DNA from 4 places in the Lysinibacillus sp. NPDC086135 genome. Region 2 is predicted to be linked to each of the others. Evidence: riboswitches for the same ligand, from Rfam matches in the RefSeq annotation. Region 2 holds a riboswitch; each other region holds the start of a gene.

Region 1 (4,192 bases), on a different contig from region 2:
AGCACATAGATGACAGCAATAATCAATACATAGCATTGTACAACCGGGTAATCCCTGTTAATAATGGATTCGATTAAAAACCTTCCGAGTCCAGGCCAACTAAAAACCTGCTCCACAATTACTGCACCACCAAGTAAATTACCAAGTGTCATACCTAATACAGTAGTCAACGGAATAACAGCATTTCTTAAAACATGACGTACGAGGATCACTGAGTTTTTTAATCCCCTTAGCTGTGCATATTGAACATAATGCTGTTGTAATTCTTCAATGATGGTTGTACGGATAAATTGAACGAATAACCCAATTGTTGGTAAAGATAGTGCGAGTGCGGGTAAAGCTAGATGTGCTAGTGTGCCCTTTCCATTTGTCGGGAAGATCCCTAATTTCAGACTAAATACATATAGTAGTAAAAAACCTAACCAAAATGTTGGAATCGATACACTCATGATAGTCAATAGTCTAATTATTTTATCGATGATGGAATGCTTATACAAGGCACTTATGATCCCTAATGGCATACTTATTCCTAAAATCAACACAAATGCAGCAACAGCTAATTCGATAGTTGCTGGTAATTTTGCGAATAGCTCATGCGCTACTGGTAATTTACTAACAAAAGATGTCCCAAAATCTAAATGTAAAATGCCTTTTATCCATAACAAATATTGAATAAGAAAAGGTTTGTCAGTTCCAAGTTCTTCACGCAATGCTTGAATGGCTTCCGCTGTTGGCGCAACTCTTGCCAATCTAAGAATGACCTCAGCAGGCTCTACTGGAACGAAACGAATAAATACAAAGGTCAGGATTGATACGCCCAATAATACAAAAGGCAATGTCAAAATTCTTTTTAAACAAAACATCCATGTTGATTCATACATGCTGTCACTTCCTAATCAATCCTATGATAAAGAGAGAGCTGTCTTTGATCGACATACTCTCTCTTTTACAGTTATTTTTCTTTTTCCATTTGTGCATATGGAATATCATATTCAGATGCACGTGGAGCAAAATCTTTCATATATGGCTGATAAATCACGTTATTTGTTTCGTAAGATATAGGATAGAATAGTGCTTGGTCATGGAACTTTGTTAAAATATCCGTATAAAGTTGCACGCGCTCTTTTTCATCTGTACCTACTAATAATTGATGAATTTTAGTATCGATTTCTTTAGCATTTGGTAAGCCTAATTTTGCTTCATAGACACCATTAGCGTTTGGTGTAGCTGATTCATTAGCAAAGCTATGTGGATCTGTTGGTGGTCCATTTGTACGCCAGAAATTAATATCAACTTGATTATCCATTAATTTTTGCAGACCTACAATCACATCTGCGCCTTCTAAATTCAACTGTACCCCTATTTTTGCTAGTTCACCTTGCATTAGCTCCGCCATTGGCTTTTGAATCGCATCTGTAGCAATGTAGATTAAATCTAACGTTAGTGGCTGTCCGTTTTTAGAGCGAATTTTTTCACCCTTCTGAAGCTTCCATCCCGCTTCCTCTAACAATTGTTGCGCTTTTTTGGGATTATATAAAATTGGCACTAAATCAATATTGGCATATGGAATAGCATCCCAAAATAGTGTATTGGCAACCTTTTCTGTACCATGTGTAATACTATCAACCATTTGTTCCTTATTGATTGCATATTGAATCGCTTGGCGAACCTTCAATTCTGCTAACGGGCCAGACTGTGTATTGAACAGTAGCGCTTTTGTAGACAAAGGTTCAGACGTAGCGGTTTTATATTTACCACTATCTTTTAAATACGTATAATTATCTAAACTAATAATGCCTCGACCATATATTAAATCTAATTCTTCGTTTTCAAAGGCCAATGAAATAGATTCTGAATCAGGGATGATTTTTACTTTTATTTGTTCTACAAGAGGTTTTTCCCCCCAGTAGTTTTCGTTGCGACTGAATAGAGCGTACTCATCCTTTTTGTAATCTGTTAAAACCCATGGGCCTGTCCCAATTGGCGCATTAATTGCATCTTGGGTCGCATCACCTTTAGGGAATCCATTATCACCTAAAAAACGGAAAGGTCTTACAAAGGCAAGCTCGTTTAAAACAGGATAATACGGTTCATCCAGTTGCAAACGAATTGTAAATTCATCCACTTTCACAACCTCTTTTATATGGTTTATCATACCCATCCAAGAATGCATATCACGATTTGCTAAAACGGCATCAAAGTTTCGTATTACATTATCTGCATTAAAAGCTGTTCCGTCTGAATACTTAACATCTTTTCTTAAATGAAAAGTATAAGCAGTTTTATCATTAGAGATGTCCCAACTTTCTGCTAGTTTCGGCGTAATTGTTCCATCATCGTTATATTCAACCAATGATTCATAGACCATTGCTTGTGCTGTCATTTGATTTGGTAAATATGTATGGGGATTTAATGGACCTACATCTAATGGCCACCCAATCGTGATCATTTTTTCGTCTGTCTGTTGTTTCGATGCTGTCTCTCCCTTTCCATTGCTTGTACAGCCCGTGAGTAAACTGAACATCAAAATAAGCGTGAAAGGAAGTAAATACTTTGTCAATCTCATTTTCTGTCTCCTTCTTTGTTTGTGGTGCACTAAATAAAGAATTTAAAGATTGAAAGAAGGCATAAAAAAACCTTATTCCAAAAGAATAAGGACAGAATAACTTACTTTAAGTAAGCCTCTATCCATCTCCCTATCTTTCGTAGATCATCAATGAATCTCTTTACAAGCAGGCATTCTGGCTCATGAATCATGATTTTGCTTCACCTTCCCAAGTAATTACTCAGTGGTTATCGAAACAAAACTCCTCATTTACAGCTGCGGGACAGCATGGGATTTACACCCATTTTCCTTTTAATTGAATGAAAGCTTATTTCACTCAAACTTGTAATGGTTGCTATGAAATTAGTATTAAACATAACAGGTTTAAACATAACATGCTCTAATGTTCACGTCAATTTCATTTTCTGAATATAATAAAAATCTTATATATTATGACTAACATAACAAGGCTAGGTATCTTAACCCTGACCTCGTATAACTACTTTTTATTTTTAGTCACGCTTCTTCAATGAAAACAGAAGATAGATCGTATCAATTTCATGGGATTCTTCCAAAACCCACGAGGTTTGGCTTAAAATCCGCTGCAATCCCTCTAGCCCAAGATATTGGATTTGCACGCCAACAAACTCTGTAAATCCCAAGTATCCCGGATTTACATGCGCTCGGTCAAAAATTAATGAACCCGTGACCCTAGCGTCCTCCGGAGAGTTAGTATAGAAATGGTTTAGATTTTCAATAATATCTGAATCCGAACCGTACTCAAATAGACCGCCCTCCGATGAACAGAGCTGAATCCAGTCGAAACGTTCTAAACACATCTTTAATAATGCCTCTGGTTGATTCCAGTCATAATGAATAATATTGAGGGTAATGTCCAGGTCTTGAAAGCGTTCCCCTGGCTTCTTCAAAACGTCGATGCATCGTTTGGCAAAATTGGGGCCGTAAGTATCGATATCTAAAATATTGATTTCAATCTTGCGTTCCTTTAATAATTCTGGGTCCGATTCTTGAATGAGAATTAAGGTGTTAATACTGTCGGTAGCGGCTCCCCCAGCGATATTGAAGAAACAAAGGTTCCGTTCAGGGAATTGCTTGAGCTGGGGGAGCAAAATTTCCGACTGGCGCCGGCAAAGATCCCTCAGCCTGATCCGAAGTCCCGTGAAAGAAGTTTGCTTCACCGCCCACTTGTCCCGGAAACCTAATTTTATCCCGGTGGTTAAGTCGGGGCCAAGTTTGTACAGCAAAGTACGCATGCCGCTAAGATAGGAATTGTCAAAATTCGACATTTCCACAAAGATGTTGCGGATAAAGCCAGGCATCTTTTTTAATGATTCAATGCTCTTGGCTGACTTGAGACAGCTCAAATGATACGCTTGTTCATCAATACTTGCGTTGAAAAGGGGATGTGTAATATCCAAAATCGGCAATTGAATATCATTCTCGAAAACGGCATAAAGAATTGACTTATTTTGATTTGCATTGTCCACTTTATCACCACTCTATTTATCAATTTTCAAACCCATTTAGGTGATCAAACAACAAATATATCTTCTCCTCGATCTTCTTATATAAATTGAAACGCAAACTTTAAACCGATAAGAATAGTTAACCAAAGCAGAGAGTTGC
Region 2 (4,192 bases):
ACAATCCTTGAAGGGACAAGAGGTGAGATAGCATGAAAGTTTTACAGCAGGAAGAAATGAAAACAACAAACTTTTTTAACGAAAATGATACACTTCATAAAGTTTTAGAAATGATGCTAGATAAAGAGTTTGTGGACTATGCAAAACGTGAGCTAACAGATTTTGGTGAGCTTTGTGCTGGAGATATTGATGTGAGAGCCAAGCATACGGATAGAGAGGGTGAACCTCGATTACAAAGGTATAATGCCTATGGTGAAGAAGTGTCAGAGGTTTGGGTCAATGATGGCTATAAAAGAACAATTGAAGAGACGTACAATACCGGCATTGTTGGCTATGTGCATAAGGATATTCCGCAATTAGGTAGAAAGGGTAACTATGTCTATAGCTTTGCTCAAGGCTATATACTATCACATGCTGAGCCAGGCTTTTACTGTCCTGTTACTTTAACGATGGCAACGGCTTATCTCCTTGATCATTATGCGAGTGATGAGGTGAAAGCGCGCTTTTTACCACATGTTTGTGCAACAGGAGAGACAGAGCTATATGAGGGGGCCACGTTTTTAACGGAGCGTCAAGGTGGCTCTGATGTTGGAGCGAATGTTGTGAAGGCAAGACAGGACGGCAATCAGTATCTTTTATATGGAGAGAAATATTTTGCATCTAATGCAGGAATGTGTGGAGTAACCATGGTATTGGCGCGCATGGAAGAGGCTCAGGCAGGCTCAAAGGGCTTAACATTGTTTGCAGTTCCATGGCGAAATGAGGATGGCACAGTTAATAACCTACGCATTCGGCGTTTAAAGGATAAACTTGGCGTTAAAGCAGTGCCTTCAGGTGAGGTGGAATTTGATGGTGCACTAGCTTATGTCGTAGGTGATCCGAATAAAGGAATTTATTATATGCTGGAGGCACTTAATTTATCAAGAATTTGCAATGCGGTTGCTTCTATCGGTATTATGCGCCGTGGATATTTAGAGGCGAAGCATTATGTGACAAATCGTTATGCGTTTGGTAAGTCTTTAACGCAATATCCTATGATTCAGGATACACTAGGGAAATTCGCTGCCAAGCTTCATGTAGAAGTTGCCACAGTTTTTGATCTTATTCAGCTGTACGATAAAGTAACTAGTGGGCGAGGGAATAAAGAAGACATTATTTTAAACCGCTTGTATATTGCGATCATGAAAAAAGAAACGGCAGAGCAAGCTGTACATTATGCTAGTGAAGCCATTGAATTACATGGCGGAAACGGCTATATTGAAGATTTTGTTACACCTAGGTTATTAAGAGATGCACAGGTACTTACTGTGTGGGAAGGGACTGCGAATATTTTAGCTTTAGAGCTCATTCGCTTAGTTGATAAGTTTCATGTGCATGATTTGTTTGTTCGTGTCATGGAAGAGCGCCTAGAAAAACTACCTGACAGTCCATTAGTCGAAATTGTAGCGGAGCAATTAGCAAAACTAGGTGCAACTTTGCAAACATTTAGCCGTTTAGATGATGCAACGAAAACGTTTGAGGCAAAAAGGGTTGCAGAGAAAATGGCACATTTATATGAAAGTGTTGTAGCTGTCGAATGGGCACAAAGATTCGGCGGCAAATATGAGAAGCTAGCAGATATTTATTTAGAGCACACATGGGCATTACGAGAAATGGGTGCACCAATGAAAACGGTACAGTATTTTTCAGATATAGTCTAACTTATTTCGGCAGGTGTCCAAACACCTGCTGAAATAGAGGAACTCAGTCTAAGAACGCCACGTCCTGTGGCGACTACTGAGTGACCAACATCACGTTGGCCCAAAGCCTCTGGCGAATGTCACGGAATCGGAAAGAAGTTCACATAGGATGTTAGCCTAAAATCATCGCATCCATGCGATAACGGCTAACTGACCTGCATCACGCAGGCCTAAGCACAAAGCCGATCCCGGACGCAATTATGCCAAGGTATAATTGATTGTTTAGAAGTCGTCTCGAATGGAGGCGACTTCTTTCATTTTCATGTATAATAAAATCAACTGAATATTATAAAGGTTCTTTACTTTAGTAAAGTGAAAAGGGAAATCGGTGTAATTCCGATGCGGTCCCGCCACTGTATGTGTGAGTTTTTTCAATCTGCGCCACTGAAAATTTCGGGAAGGCTTGAAAAAGCGTATGGAGCACGAGCCAGGAGACCTGCCTTTATAGAAAACACGTTGTAGCCTACGAGGATAGGATGGTGGATTTTGTATATGTATTTTTGTGCAAATTTGACCCCCTCATTATTTTATGATGAGGGGTATTTGTTTTGGAAGATGAATGTCAATAAATTTGAAAACATGGGCGATAAATCCAAAATGTTAGGTGATAAACTCAAAAAGTTGGGCGATAAATCCAAAATGTTAGGCGATCAAAAACTAAAACGTATCGATAAATCAAAAAAACAATAAAAACTATACGCACAAATAGACTAAGGAGGATTCACATGAAGAAAATTTGGAAAATAGGGTTATCAGCATTTTTAGCTATTGGCTTACTTGCTGCATGTAATACAAAAGAGGCGACAAATGAAAAGCCGTCATCTTCTGAGCAACAAGAGACAACAAAAGTAGAACAAGCAACATTCCCAATGACGATAACGGATGCTACTGGCAAGAATATTACGCTAGAGGCACCTCCTGAAAAAATTGTCTCACTCATTCCGAGTAACACAGAAATTTTATTTGGCCTAGGCTTAAATAATGAAATAGTTGGTGTGACAGATAATGACGATTATCCACCAGAGGTTACTAAAAAAGAAAAGGTTGGCGGTATGGATTATAATATTGAAAAAATTATTGCTTTAACGCCAGATATCGTTTTTGCGCATGCATCGGGTATGGGTTATTCAAAAGGAGCTATTGAACAGCTTGAGGCGGCAGGTGTAAAAGTATTTGTTGTAGCGGATACAAAAAACTTTAATGAAACTTACACAACAATTGAACAGCTTGGTCGTGCAACAGGAAAACAAGAAGAGGCTAAAAAAATTGTGGCAAATATGAAGGCAAAAGTTAAAGAAGTTGAAACAAAACTTGACGGTGTTGAGGCGAAAAAAGTCTTTGTAGAGTCGTCTGATGAGCCAGAAATTTATACAGCTGGTAAAGGTACATTTATGAATGAAATGCTAGAAATGATTCATGCCGAAAATGTAGCAGCAGATTCAAATAGCTGGTATAAAATTGATGCTGAACAAATTATCGCAAAAAATCCAGATGTCATTGTTGTGGCATATAATTACGTACCTGATATTTTAACGAAAATTCCACAACGTGCAGGCTTTGAGACAATCTCTGCCGTGAAAAATAAAGCCATAGTACAAGTGGATGAAAATATAACAAGTCGTCAAGGTCCTCGTTTAGCAGATGGTCTTGAGGAATTAGCGAAGGCCGTCTACCCTGAGGCGTTTAAATGAGTAAAAAAATTGTAGCCTATGTAACAGCAATTACGCTTCTAATCATTAGCATCTGGTGTGGTGTGGCGATAGGCTCGGTTCATATTCCGCTAGAAGTATTGTGGAATAAGGCGGCTGATGAAACAGCCGCCAATATTTTATGGAAAATTCGATTACCTCGAGTTTTGCTTGCAGGGCTTGTAGGGGCGTCACTTGCAATTGCAGGGGCAGCTTTTCAAGGCTTATTAAAAAACCCTTTGGCTGACCCTTATACGTTAGGTGTTTCCTCTGGTGCATCAGTTGGCGCAGTTATGACGATTTTTTTTAGTATATCAATACCTGTAGTAGGTCATTTTACATTGCCGACCTTTAGTATGATAGGTGCCATATTAACGATGGTAGCTGTTATGGGCTTTGCTAGAATAGTAGACCACTCGTTAAAAATGGAAACTCTTATTTTAACGGGGGTTATATTTAGTTCATTTTTAGGTTCCTTGATTTCTTTAATGATTGCATTATCTGGTGAAGAGCTTCGCCAAGTTATCGGATGGCTGCTTGGCTCAGTATCGATGCGTGGTTGGCCTTATGTTCAGATGATTATCCCGTTTGTCATAATTGGCACCATTATGCTTTGGACACAAAGACGCGAGTTAAATGTTCTGCTATATGGTGAAGAACGCGCGAAGCATTTAGGTGTTCATGTTAAGCGCAGTAAATATATTATTTTAGTGGGTGGATCAATGTTGACAGGAGCTGCGGTAGCTGTTTCTGGAACGATTGGCT
Region 3 (4,192 bases), on a different contig from region 2:
CTTAGGATAAGCCCAGCTAAAACGCACATCATCCCAGTTTAAAATGTTAGAAGAGCGCCCGTTGACAATTCCTGTTGAACGGTTCGGTGCATCCTTGTCCATAATTTGTCGTTTTGTAATCGTTGTCATTGTTACTTCCTCCTAGCTCGCGCAAGACTCACATTCTAGCAATTCTACAGACGTTGAGCGCACGTAATAAGTCGTTTTTACACCGCTCGCCCAAGCATTCATATGCAATGCTAGTAAATCTTTCGCCTTAATCGTATTTTGAACATATAAATTAAGTGAAATGCCTTGGTCGATATGACGTGCACGTGCAGCATTTTGCTTGATTGTCCAATTTTGATCGATGAAATAAGCAGATTTATAATACCAAGTCGTTACAGGTGATAAATCTGGTACTGTAACTGGAATTTTATAATCCTTCTTCTCCTCTGAATAACTCTTTTGGAAGATTGGATCAATCGTAGCCGTACTGCCCGCTAAAATGGACGTTGAAGAGTTCGGTGCAACTGCCATTACATAGCCGTTACGCATGCCTTTTTCAGCAACCGCGGCGCGTAAAGCGTTCCATTTATCGCTGTCATAGCCACGTTTGTCAAAATACGCACCCGTATGCCAATCTGAGCCATCAAATAATGGGTAAGCTCCTTTTTCACATGCCAAATCGTTAGAAGCACGAATCGTTAAATACGCAATTTCTTCATATAGCTTGTCCGCAAATTGTACAGCTTCCTCTGACTCCCATTGAATTTCTTTCAGAGCTAATAAATGGTGCCAGCCAAATGTGCCAAGCCCAATACCACGGTAGCGTAGGTTCGTACGCTCTGCTTGTTTTACTGGAATTGTATTTAGCGCAATAACGTTATCTAACATACGTACTTGTACTGGGATTAATCGTTCTAGAACACCGGCCGGTACTGCTCTACCTAAATTAATAGATGATAAGTTACATACAACGAAATCTCCAGGCTTGCGACGTGTTACGATGACATCATCTTCTAGTGTAATAGATTCGAATTCAGTAGCCGACATATTCTGGAAGATTTCTGTACACAGGTTCGAACTGTAAATCATCCCTTCATGCTTATTCGGATTCATACGATTTACTTCATCACGATAGAACATAAACGGCACGCCTGTTTCTAGCTGTGAGCGCATAATACGCTTCATAATATCTATAGCTGGTACGACTTCACGACTTAACAATGGATTCGCGATACATTCCTCATATTTAGTACGGAAAGAACCGTCACCCTTTTTCTCATCGTAGAAATCCTCTAGTGAGTAGCCCATAACCTCTCGTACTTCATGTGGGTCAAATAAGTGCCACTCCCCACGTGCCTCAACAGTTTCCATAAATATATCCGGTAAGCATAGCCCTGTGAAAATATCATGGGCACGCAGACGTTCATCCCCATTGTTTAAGCGTAAATCTAAAAACGTAAAGACGTCTTTATGCCAAACATCTAGATAGACAGCAATAGCTCCTTGTCGTTGCCCAAGCTGATCGACTGAAACCGCCGTATTATTAAGCTGTTTAATCCATGGTAAAACGCCACTTGATGCACCTTTAAAACCTTTAATAGATGAGCCTCGGCTACGAATTTTACCCATATAAACACCAATACCGCCGCCGTATTTCGATAATGTTGCGACATCTGTATTCGTGTCATAAATGCTTTGTAAACTATCATCTACTGTATCGATAAAGCAACTTGATAGCTGTCCATGTGTTTTACCTGCATTCGATAATGTCGGTGTGGCAACAGTCATATATAAATTACTCATTGCCCAATAAGATTCACGGACTTTTTCTAAACGATTTTCTGTTTCATCCTGCATCAGAGTCATCGCAATGACCATCCATCGTTCCTGCGGTAATTCCACTGGTATTTTCGTGTAATCACGGACTACATAGCGGTCCATTAATGTTTTTAAACCAATATACGTAAACAACTCATCTCGACTTGATTCTAGATAAGAAGCGAGTTCCTGAAGCTCCTGCTCACTATATTTTGTTGTTAAACTTTCATGATACAATCCAGCTTCTGTATAGTGTGCTAAATGTTCTGGGAAAACTTTATAAACATCTTTCACTGAAACTCCACGACGCATTGCAAATTGATCATATAGTTTTTCTAAAAAAATTTGAGCTGCGACAAATGTCCAGTATGGCTCCTCCTCATCAATGAGGCTAAGCGTTTGTAAAATCATCGCATCTGCCCATGCTTCAAATGTCGCATTGTCGTTTTTTCGTAGCCATCGATCCGATAATCTTACAAAACTTTCGAGTTCATCCTCTGTGTAGTTTTTCTTGAGCTTAGCAATTTGTTGCTCGATTTGAATTGTCATGTAACATTCTCTCCCTTTCCTTCTCCAGCAACACAAAAAGCGATCACGCAACATTTATCGGTTACGTGATCGCTGTAAAATCGGAAATGGAAATGAAGGACATGCACACAAAGAAGTGAACAAATCTCTCGCCTCCACTTCTCAATCCCCGAAGAATGTGTTGCTGTCTTGAACAACTCGGCAGGTCTCCTGGCTCATGCTTCCTCCAAACGATGGCCTTCCCGTTCTTCACAGTGGCCAATTCATCATTTGTCAGCACTTACAGTTGCGGGGACAGCTTCGGCCTAAGATGACTCTTTTTCCGAATTCCCTTTTAAACCATATTGGTACCGCTCGTCCAAAATACTATATATAGTGTTTTAACTCCTAAACAAATCTAACATATTGTGTTTATTGTTGCAATAGGTGTTTTGCCCCTTGCAAGTTATAAAGTGCTACATTTTCTCGAAACAAGCCCAATTACAATGCAGTTTTACGTAGTTTTTCAAAATTTCTAGGAAATTTTTTTTGTGCTAGCTGCTCTTTTTCTGGCTGAATTCCTAGCAAAACTACTGCACAAGGACCAGCCGATTTCTCGACATCTAACGAACTTTTAACCTGTTGCTCGCCAAAAAGTCGGGTAAATTCGACTTGTAGACCTTTTGATCCAACTGGCCATACTTGCTGTACTATTCCCTCTTTCCACGCCTGAAAAATAGGTTGGAGCTGTGCCACATCTTCAGGCTGTGCAAGGATTTCATTGCCTACAAGCGGTAGTCCATAGGTGTACCAACTAAGCTGTTCATGCTTAGTTGCTGTGCGTTTTTGCTGCTCACCTAGCATCGTTATAGACAAACCTGATTGTAGAGTCGGCATATTGGACTCTGTACTACCGTCTATTTGCGGACAATTAAGACCCGTCTCATCAAAAACCTGCTGAATGCCTGCAACGTAACGAGACCATGCAGCATCCCCTGAAAAATTAGCGAGTATAATATGGCTTGGTAAAGCATTTGCAGCAAGCTGCTCTATAAAAGTAACACGCGCCGTTAAGTATGCCGTTAATTTGTCTGGAGCAGACACAACATCTTGTGGTTTTTCACCAATTGCTGCGGCATTATCAGATGTTGCAATCAACCCACCTATTTTTATTGCATTTCTCAATGTACTCGACCTTCCTTACGCATAAACACTTTAGAGAGAATTGGCATCGCAATGGCAACAATCACTAGATTTATGAGTGTTGCCAATGGAAGACTAGTCAGTGACGCCCAGTAAAATGCAGGACTAATGATAAAGTAAAATGGTAAAGGTGCAACAACACCATTGAAAACAAGTGCCACAGGCCATTTCCAGAAATGCATTCCTTTTTTATGCATTACCCCAAAGACCCATACAACAATAAACATTTCTACTGCGATAATAATATGTAGTGGCCCATATGGAAAGCCAGTAGTTAAGGCTGAGATAAAATGCCCAATGACTCCCGCAACCCCTGCTAATACTGGAGATAAAAATACAACGCTCAACAATGCAGGTGCAGAGTCAAGCGCAGCAGTTGAAATAAATGTTGGTATTTTAATGACTGCACCTACTGCACAAATTGCCGCTACCATGGCAGTGAGCGTCAATTTCATTAATCTTTGTCGATCCATCCCATTTCCTCTTTCCTTTTATATTTGGCTCGTCATGATAACGTAGGTTGATTTCCGTTCCGGTTGGGCGCTTGGTCGCTAACGCTTCACTTTCACGCAGAGCAAAGCTTCCTGGGGGCGTCCGATGAGCCGTTTCGCTTCGCTGCAGGGTCTCATTTGTAACGCTGATCCCCGAGGAGTCGCCCATCCTCCACCCCAATCAA
Region 4 (4,192 bases), on a different contig from region 2:
AATTTAGATAGGAAAACACCTGAATAAATACGATAACTTTTAAGTGTTTTAAAATTATGAGGTGACGAGTGAGGATAGGTGTGGAGAGATACATCAAGAAATATATACAGGGTTTTTTATTTGCAATTATGTTACCAATTTATGATGCATTATGGAAGCTTTCCTGGAATGATGGGGAGTGGAAACATTGGTTAGCGATGGCATTAATATTACCAGTCGTTGTTTATTCTTTTTATGATGCCGGTAAAGAATTCATGAAAGTTCGAACTTTTTCAAAAGAAAGTGTTTTAATGTATGTTTTTTAGGGTTGGGAAGTATTTCGTTTATTGTGGTGGGGAATATCGTAGGCTTGTTTAACTTTTAGTAAAATATGATTAATAACATATGCAAACCTAAGGGGGTGCGTTAATTAAAGATCATTGAGTTACATACGCAGCTCTTTATTCTTTTTTGAATAGATAAAGCTCAAATAATTAGTGATACCCAATTAAGCAGTTATACCGTTTTCCCTGGTTTTACGTTCCAAGATGTTTCGAATGAATATTATATTATGATATGTAGAGAACCCTGTAGCTCATCGGAGAATTTGCGATAAGTACAGGGTTCCTTTATTTAACGAGAAATTCTTTAAATTACTCTGTAATCAGTATCGCCGCTGGGGTGTTAAGCGAGCCAGCTGTAGAAGTATAGACTGAATGTGTAACACTAGTTCCTTTAGGTATAGTAAATGTAGCAATCCGAACACCTTGGGTATTGGAAGCCAGTGTAGGAACACCGTAAGTTGGACCATTGTTCCAACGTACAGCGCCGCCATATGAACCTCCACGACCTGTCAAATAGACCTTTAATGCCTTATCGGCTTGAGTTGGGTTTTTGAAAGTGATATTCGCCTTATAAATAACACCATAATGCCCCTTATTAGTTGCTACAGCTTCGCTAGGCATATAGCTAGTGTCTTTAGTCATTAAGTTGTCATTAATGCCATTATTTATAGAGAAACTTTTATTGCCGTCTCCAACAGTATATAGAGCAGCAGCACCATCTGAAGTACCATAGCCGTCGATATTGGAAAAGTTCCAAGAACCACGCGGATGAGTTCCAACTGGTGACACAACTGCATTTTGATTACTACGAAGATCGGCAGTAGTACTTTTAGCAGCTACTGTTCTGACTTTATAAGACATTGGAGAACTAGACGATAACGTAAACTCAATAATTCCACCCACCAAATAACCATTTGGTACTTTCCATTCTTTAACTAATCCAACTTTCCCCGCTGCAATGGAACTATCAACCGGAGAACTAGGCGTTAATGTATTTCCGAGTAAAGCTTTTGCGGCACATTTCCCATGAGCTACAAAGTTGGTAATAGTCTCGACACAGTCTTTAACACCAGAGACTTGATAAGTACTGCCACTTGAACCATTACCAATGGTAACACCAAACTTGATAGTCGCACCTGTGTTATTTAGATGCCAAACAAACATTCGATAAGTTACACTCTGTAATCCAGATGCAGTATCAGCCCAAAGCGTTGCAAAACCATTAGTAAATGGAACAGAGCTACTAATAGTTTCTGGATTATCAGACAAGAAGAAACGTTGATTATTACTTGCTTTACCGTATAATTTTAAAGATGGTACCACATTTGGGATTGTCGCAGCAGTTAAATCAGATTGAGAACATGAAGCCATTATTATTTCCTCCTAAAAGTTATTTGAGATGTGAGACTAGTGGATGTCGTTGATTAAGGTTATCCACGAACCTTGTTATCAACGATTTCTCACACTCATATAAATAAAGTGATTAAGAGGGGGAATAAAACAACCTTCATTTTATTTTTTTTTGCAATCATTTAGGCTAAGGGTGACGAAAAAGCTCAGATGCCTTCAGTAAAGAGTAGCCTTTAAGCTATCTTCTTAAAAGTACAAATTGATTTTTCTTATATTTTCAAAAATTCTTATCGGCTCCAATTACAGGGACAGTTGATTGGACGCGGTTATCAGATACGTTTACATTACCAAGTGAAACCGCGTATATACGTGTCGATTTATTATTTAAAGGTATGAGATATAATATTCGCTTTCTTGTCCCGGTTGATTGTTGAGTCACTTGGAAAGTCGGACTCAGAAAAGTTGGCAAGAAATATACAATTTCACTAATGTATTGACACAAAAACTACTTTGACGTAGATTTAAAGTAATTGCATAAGAGCATTAGGTGCCCATTGCGGGAGAATAGGGAATAAAGTGAAAAGCTTTAGCGGTCCCACCACTGTAAAAGAGAGTTTCATAGAGAATGCCACTAGCATCGTTCTGGGAAGGTTCTATGAAATGTTGAAATTGAGCCAGGAGACCTGCCTATCTGCTTCGGTTATATAGACGATGGAAAAGTCTGTAGTTTATTTGTTATGGAATAAACTACAGGCTTTTTATTTTTTCTATAAATCATTCTTCAAGTTACAAGGGCAAAAAAGAAAGGGGAAATTTTCATGCAATTATTACAACAGACGATTCAAAACATTCAAAGTGCTGACTACATAATGATGGAGAAGGCAAGAGAACGCATAGATGCACTTTGCAAGCCGCCTAGAAGCTTGGGGAAACTGGAGGCCCTTGCTGTGCAACTATCCGGAATTACAGGCGAACTATTTCCTGCGATTGATAATAAAGCAATTATTGTCTGTGCCGCAGATCATGGTGTTTGTGATGAAGGGGTGACATCTAATCCACAAAATGTAACAGTCTTTCAAACATTAAATTTTCCTAGAGGAGGAACTGGTGTCTGTGCCATCGCAAAAATCACAGATGCTAAAATTGTCACAGTTGACGTTGGTGTAAAAGAAGATATTCCACATGATGCTGGTGTTATCGTAAAAAAAATTAAATATGGCACGGACAATATGGCAAAGGGCCCTGCTATGTCAAGGGAAGAAGCCATTCAATCTATTGAAGTAGGAATTGAAGTAGCTACAGAAGAAATAAAAAATGGGATAAATGTACTCGGGACAGGTGAAATGGGTATTGGTAATACAACACCGAGTGCTGCCATATTATCGGTTCTTCGTGAATGTCATCCGAATGAAGTGACAGGCTTCGGTGCAGGTGTTGGACCAGGCGGGATAGCGCATAAAGTACAAGTCATTTATGATGCTATTGCATTAAATAAACCAAATCGTGATGATGCTATAGATATTCTTGGAAAAGTCGGTGGATTAGAAATAGGCGCTATGGCTGGGGTGATACTTGCTGCCGCTGCACATCGTAAACCTGTTGTTATTGATGGTTTTATTTCTACCATCGCTGCCCTTATCGCTTACGAACTTGAACCTAACGTAAAAGACTATATCATTCCTTCGCATGCCTCTGAAGAACCAGGTGCAAAAATTGCCGCTGAAATGCTCGGAGTTGAACCGATGTTGCAGATGAATATGCGATTGGGGGAGGGCTCTGGTACAGCTTTAGCCTTTCCTATTTTGGACGCAGCGTGCTCTATGATGAAAAATATGGCTACTTTAGAAGAAGCAATGTTGCTGTTGAAAAAGTAACTTTATTACGCGGATCACGGTGTGTGATAAACGAAGTCATGGATAGAACCGTCAAAATCGTGGATAGAACAGCCGAAGTCGTGGATAGAACCGTCAAAATCGTGGATAGAACCGTCAAAATCGTGGATAGAACAGCCAAAGTCGTTGAATAGAACCGCTAAGAAAGAATGAATTTAAAAATTAAAGCCCAAATATCAGATTTGGGCTTTAAATATGCAACAGTATATCTATGCTCGATTCAACTTCCGTAACGGTAAACGCCATTTCTTTATATATGAAAGTATTCTTAGTACTGTGATCACACCAAATAATACATATAAAAAGATATCCCCTGAAAATAGTTGAAGTCCTATGATAAGCCCGGCTAATGCTGCCCAAACACCATAGATTTCATCGCGGAGGACTAATGGTTGTCGTCTAGCTAATAAATCACGAATAATTCCACCGCCTGACCCTGTTAAGACAGCAGCAACAATAACGGCACTAATAGGCATGTCGAGCTTCACAGCATAAAGGGCACCTTGAATCGCAAATGCCGATAATCCAATAGCATCAGTGACATTGCCCCAACGATGCCAATGTTGAATGAGTCGATGTGGAAATAAAAAAAAGAGCGTAATAGCTGCAATGGCAATTTGGAACATT

What was found. Region 2 has a riboswitch for cobalamin ahead of ACIPKN_RS10940 (hypothetical protein). Riboswitches for the same ligand answer to the same signal wherever they lie in the genome.
Region 1: another riboswitch for cobalamin. It lies ahead of nikA (nickel ABC transporter substrate-binding protein); the one in region 2 lies ahead of ACIPKN_RS10940 (hypothetical protein).
Region 3: another riboswitch for cobalamin. It lies ahead of ACIPKN_RS04855 (ribonucleoside-diphosphate reductase subunit alpha); the one in region 2 lies ahead of ACIPKN_RS10940 (hypothetical protein).
Region 4: another riboswitch for cobalamin. It lies ahead of cobT (nicotinate-nucleotide--dimethylbenzimidazole phosphoribosyltransferase); the one in region 2 lies ahead of ACIPKN_RS10940 (hypothetical protein).

Annotation. Positions count from the first base shown of each region.
Region 1 covers NZ_JBIVCA010000013.1:76,446-80,637, reverse strand. Annotated here, with positions in the region: gene nikB (nickel ABC transporter permease) at 1-881, opposite strand, end outside; gene nikA (nickel ABC transporter substrate-binding protein) at 953-2,566, opposite strand; cobalamin riboswitch at 2,715-2,907, opposite strand; gene ACIPKN_RS17110 (hypothetical protein) at 3,058-4,053, opposite strand.
Region 2 covers NZ_JBIVCA010000007.1:17,059-21,250, forward strand. Annotated here, with positions in the region: gene ACIPKN_RS10930 (class I adenylate-forming enzyme family protein) at 1-31, shown strand, start outside; gene ACIPKN_RS10935 (acyl-CoA dehydrogenase family protein) at 33-1,700, shown strand; cobalamin riboswitch at 2,015-2,197, shown strand; gene ACIPKN_RS10940 (hypothetical protein) at 2,226-2,429, shown strand; gene ACIPKN_RS10945 (ABC transporter substrate-binding protein) at 2,465-3,430, shown strand; gene ACIPKN_RS10950 (FecCD family ABC transporter permease) at 3,427-4,192, shown strand, end outside.
Region 3 covers NZ_JBIVCA010000002.1:352,485-356,676, forward strand. Annotated here, with positions in the region: gene ACIPKN_RS04850 (ribonucleotide-diphosphate reductase subunit beta) at 1-129, opposite strand, end outside; gene ACIPKN_RS04855 (ribonucleoside-diphosphate reductase subunit alpha) at 142-2,355, opposite strand; cobalamin riboswitch at 2,517-2,704, opposite strand; gene ACIPKN_RS04860 (hypothetical protein) at 2,815-3,498, opposite strand; gene ACIPKN_RS04865 (ECF transporter S component) at 3,495-3,989, opposite strand.
Region 4 covers NZ_JBIVCA010000003.1:342,441-346,632, forward strand. Annotated here, with positions in the region: gene ACIPKN_RS06660 (hypothetical protein) at 81-305, shown strand; gene ACIPKN_RS06665 (hypothetical protein) at 633-1,694, opposite strand; cobalamin riboswitch at 2,201-2,378, shown strand; gene cobT (nicotinate-nucleotide--dimethylbenzimidazole phosphoribosyltransferase) at 2,492-3,547, shown strand; gene ACIPKN_RS06675 (hypothetical protein) at 3,571-3,699, shown strand; gene ACIPKN_RS06680 (trimeric intracellular cation channel family protein) at 3,775-4,192, opposite strand, start outside.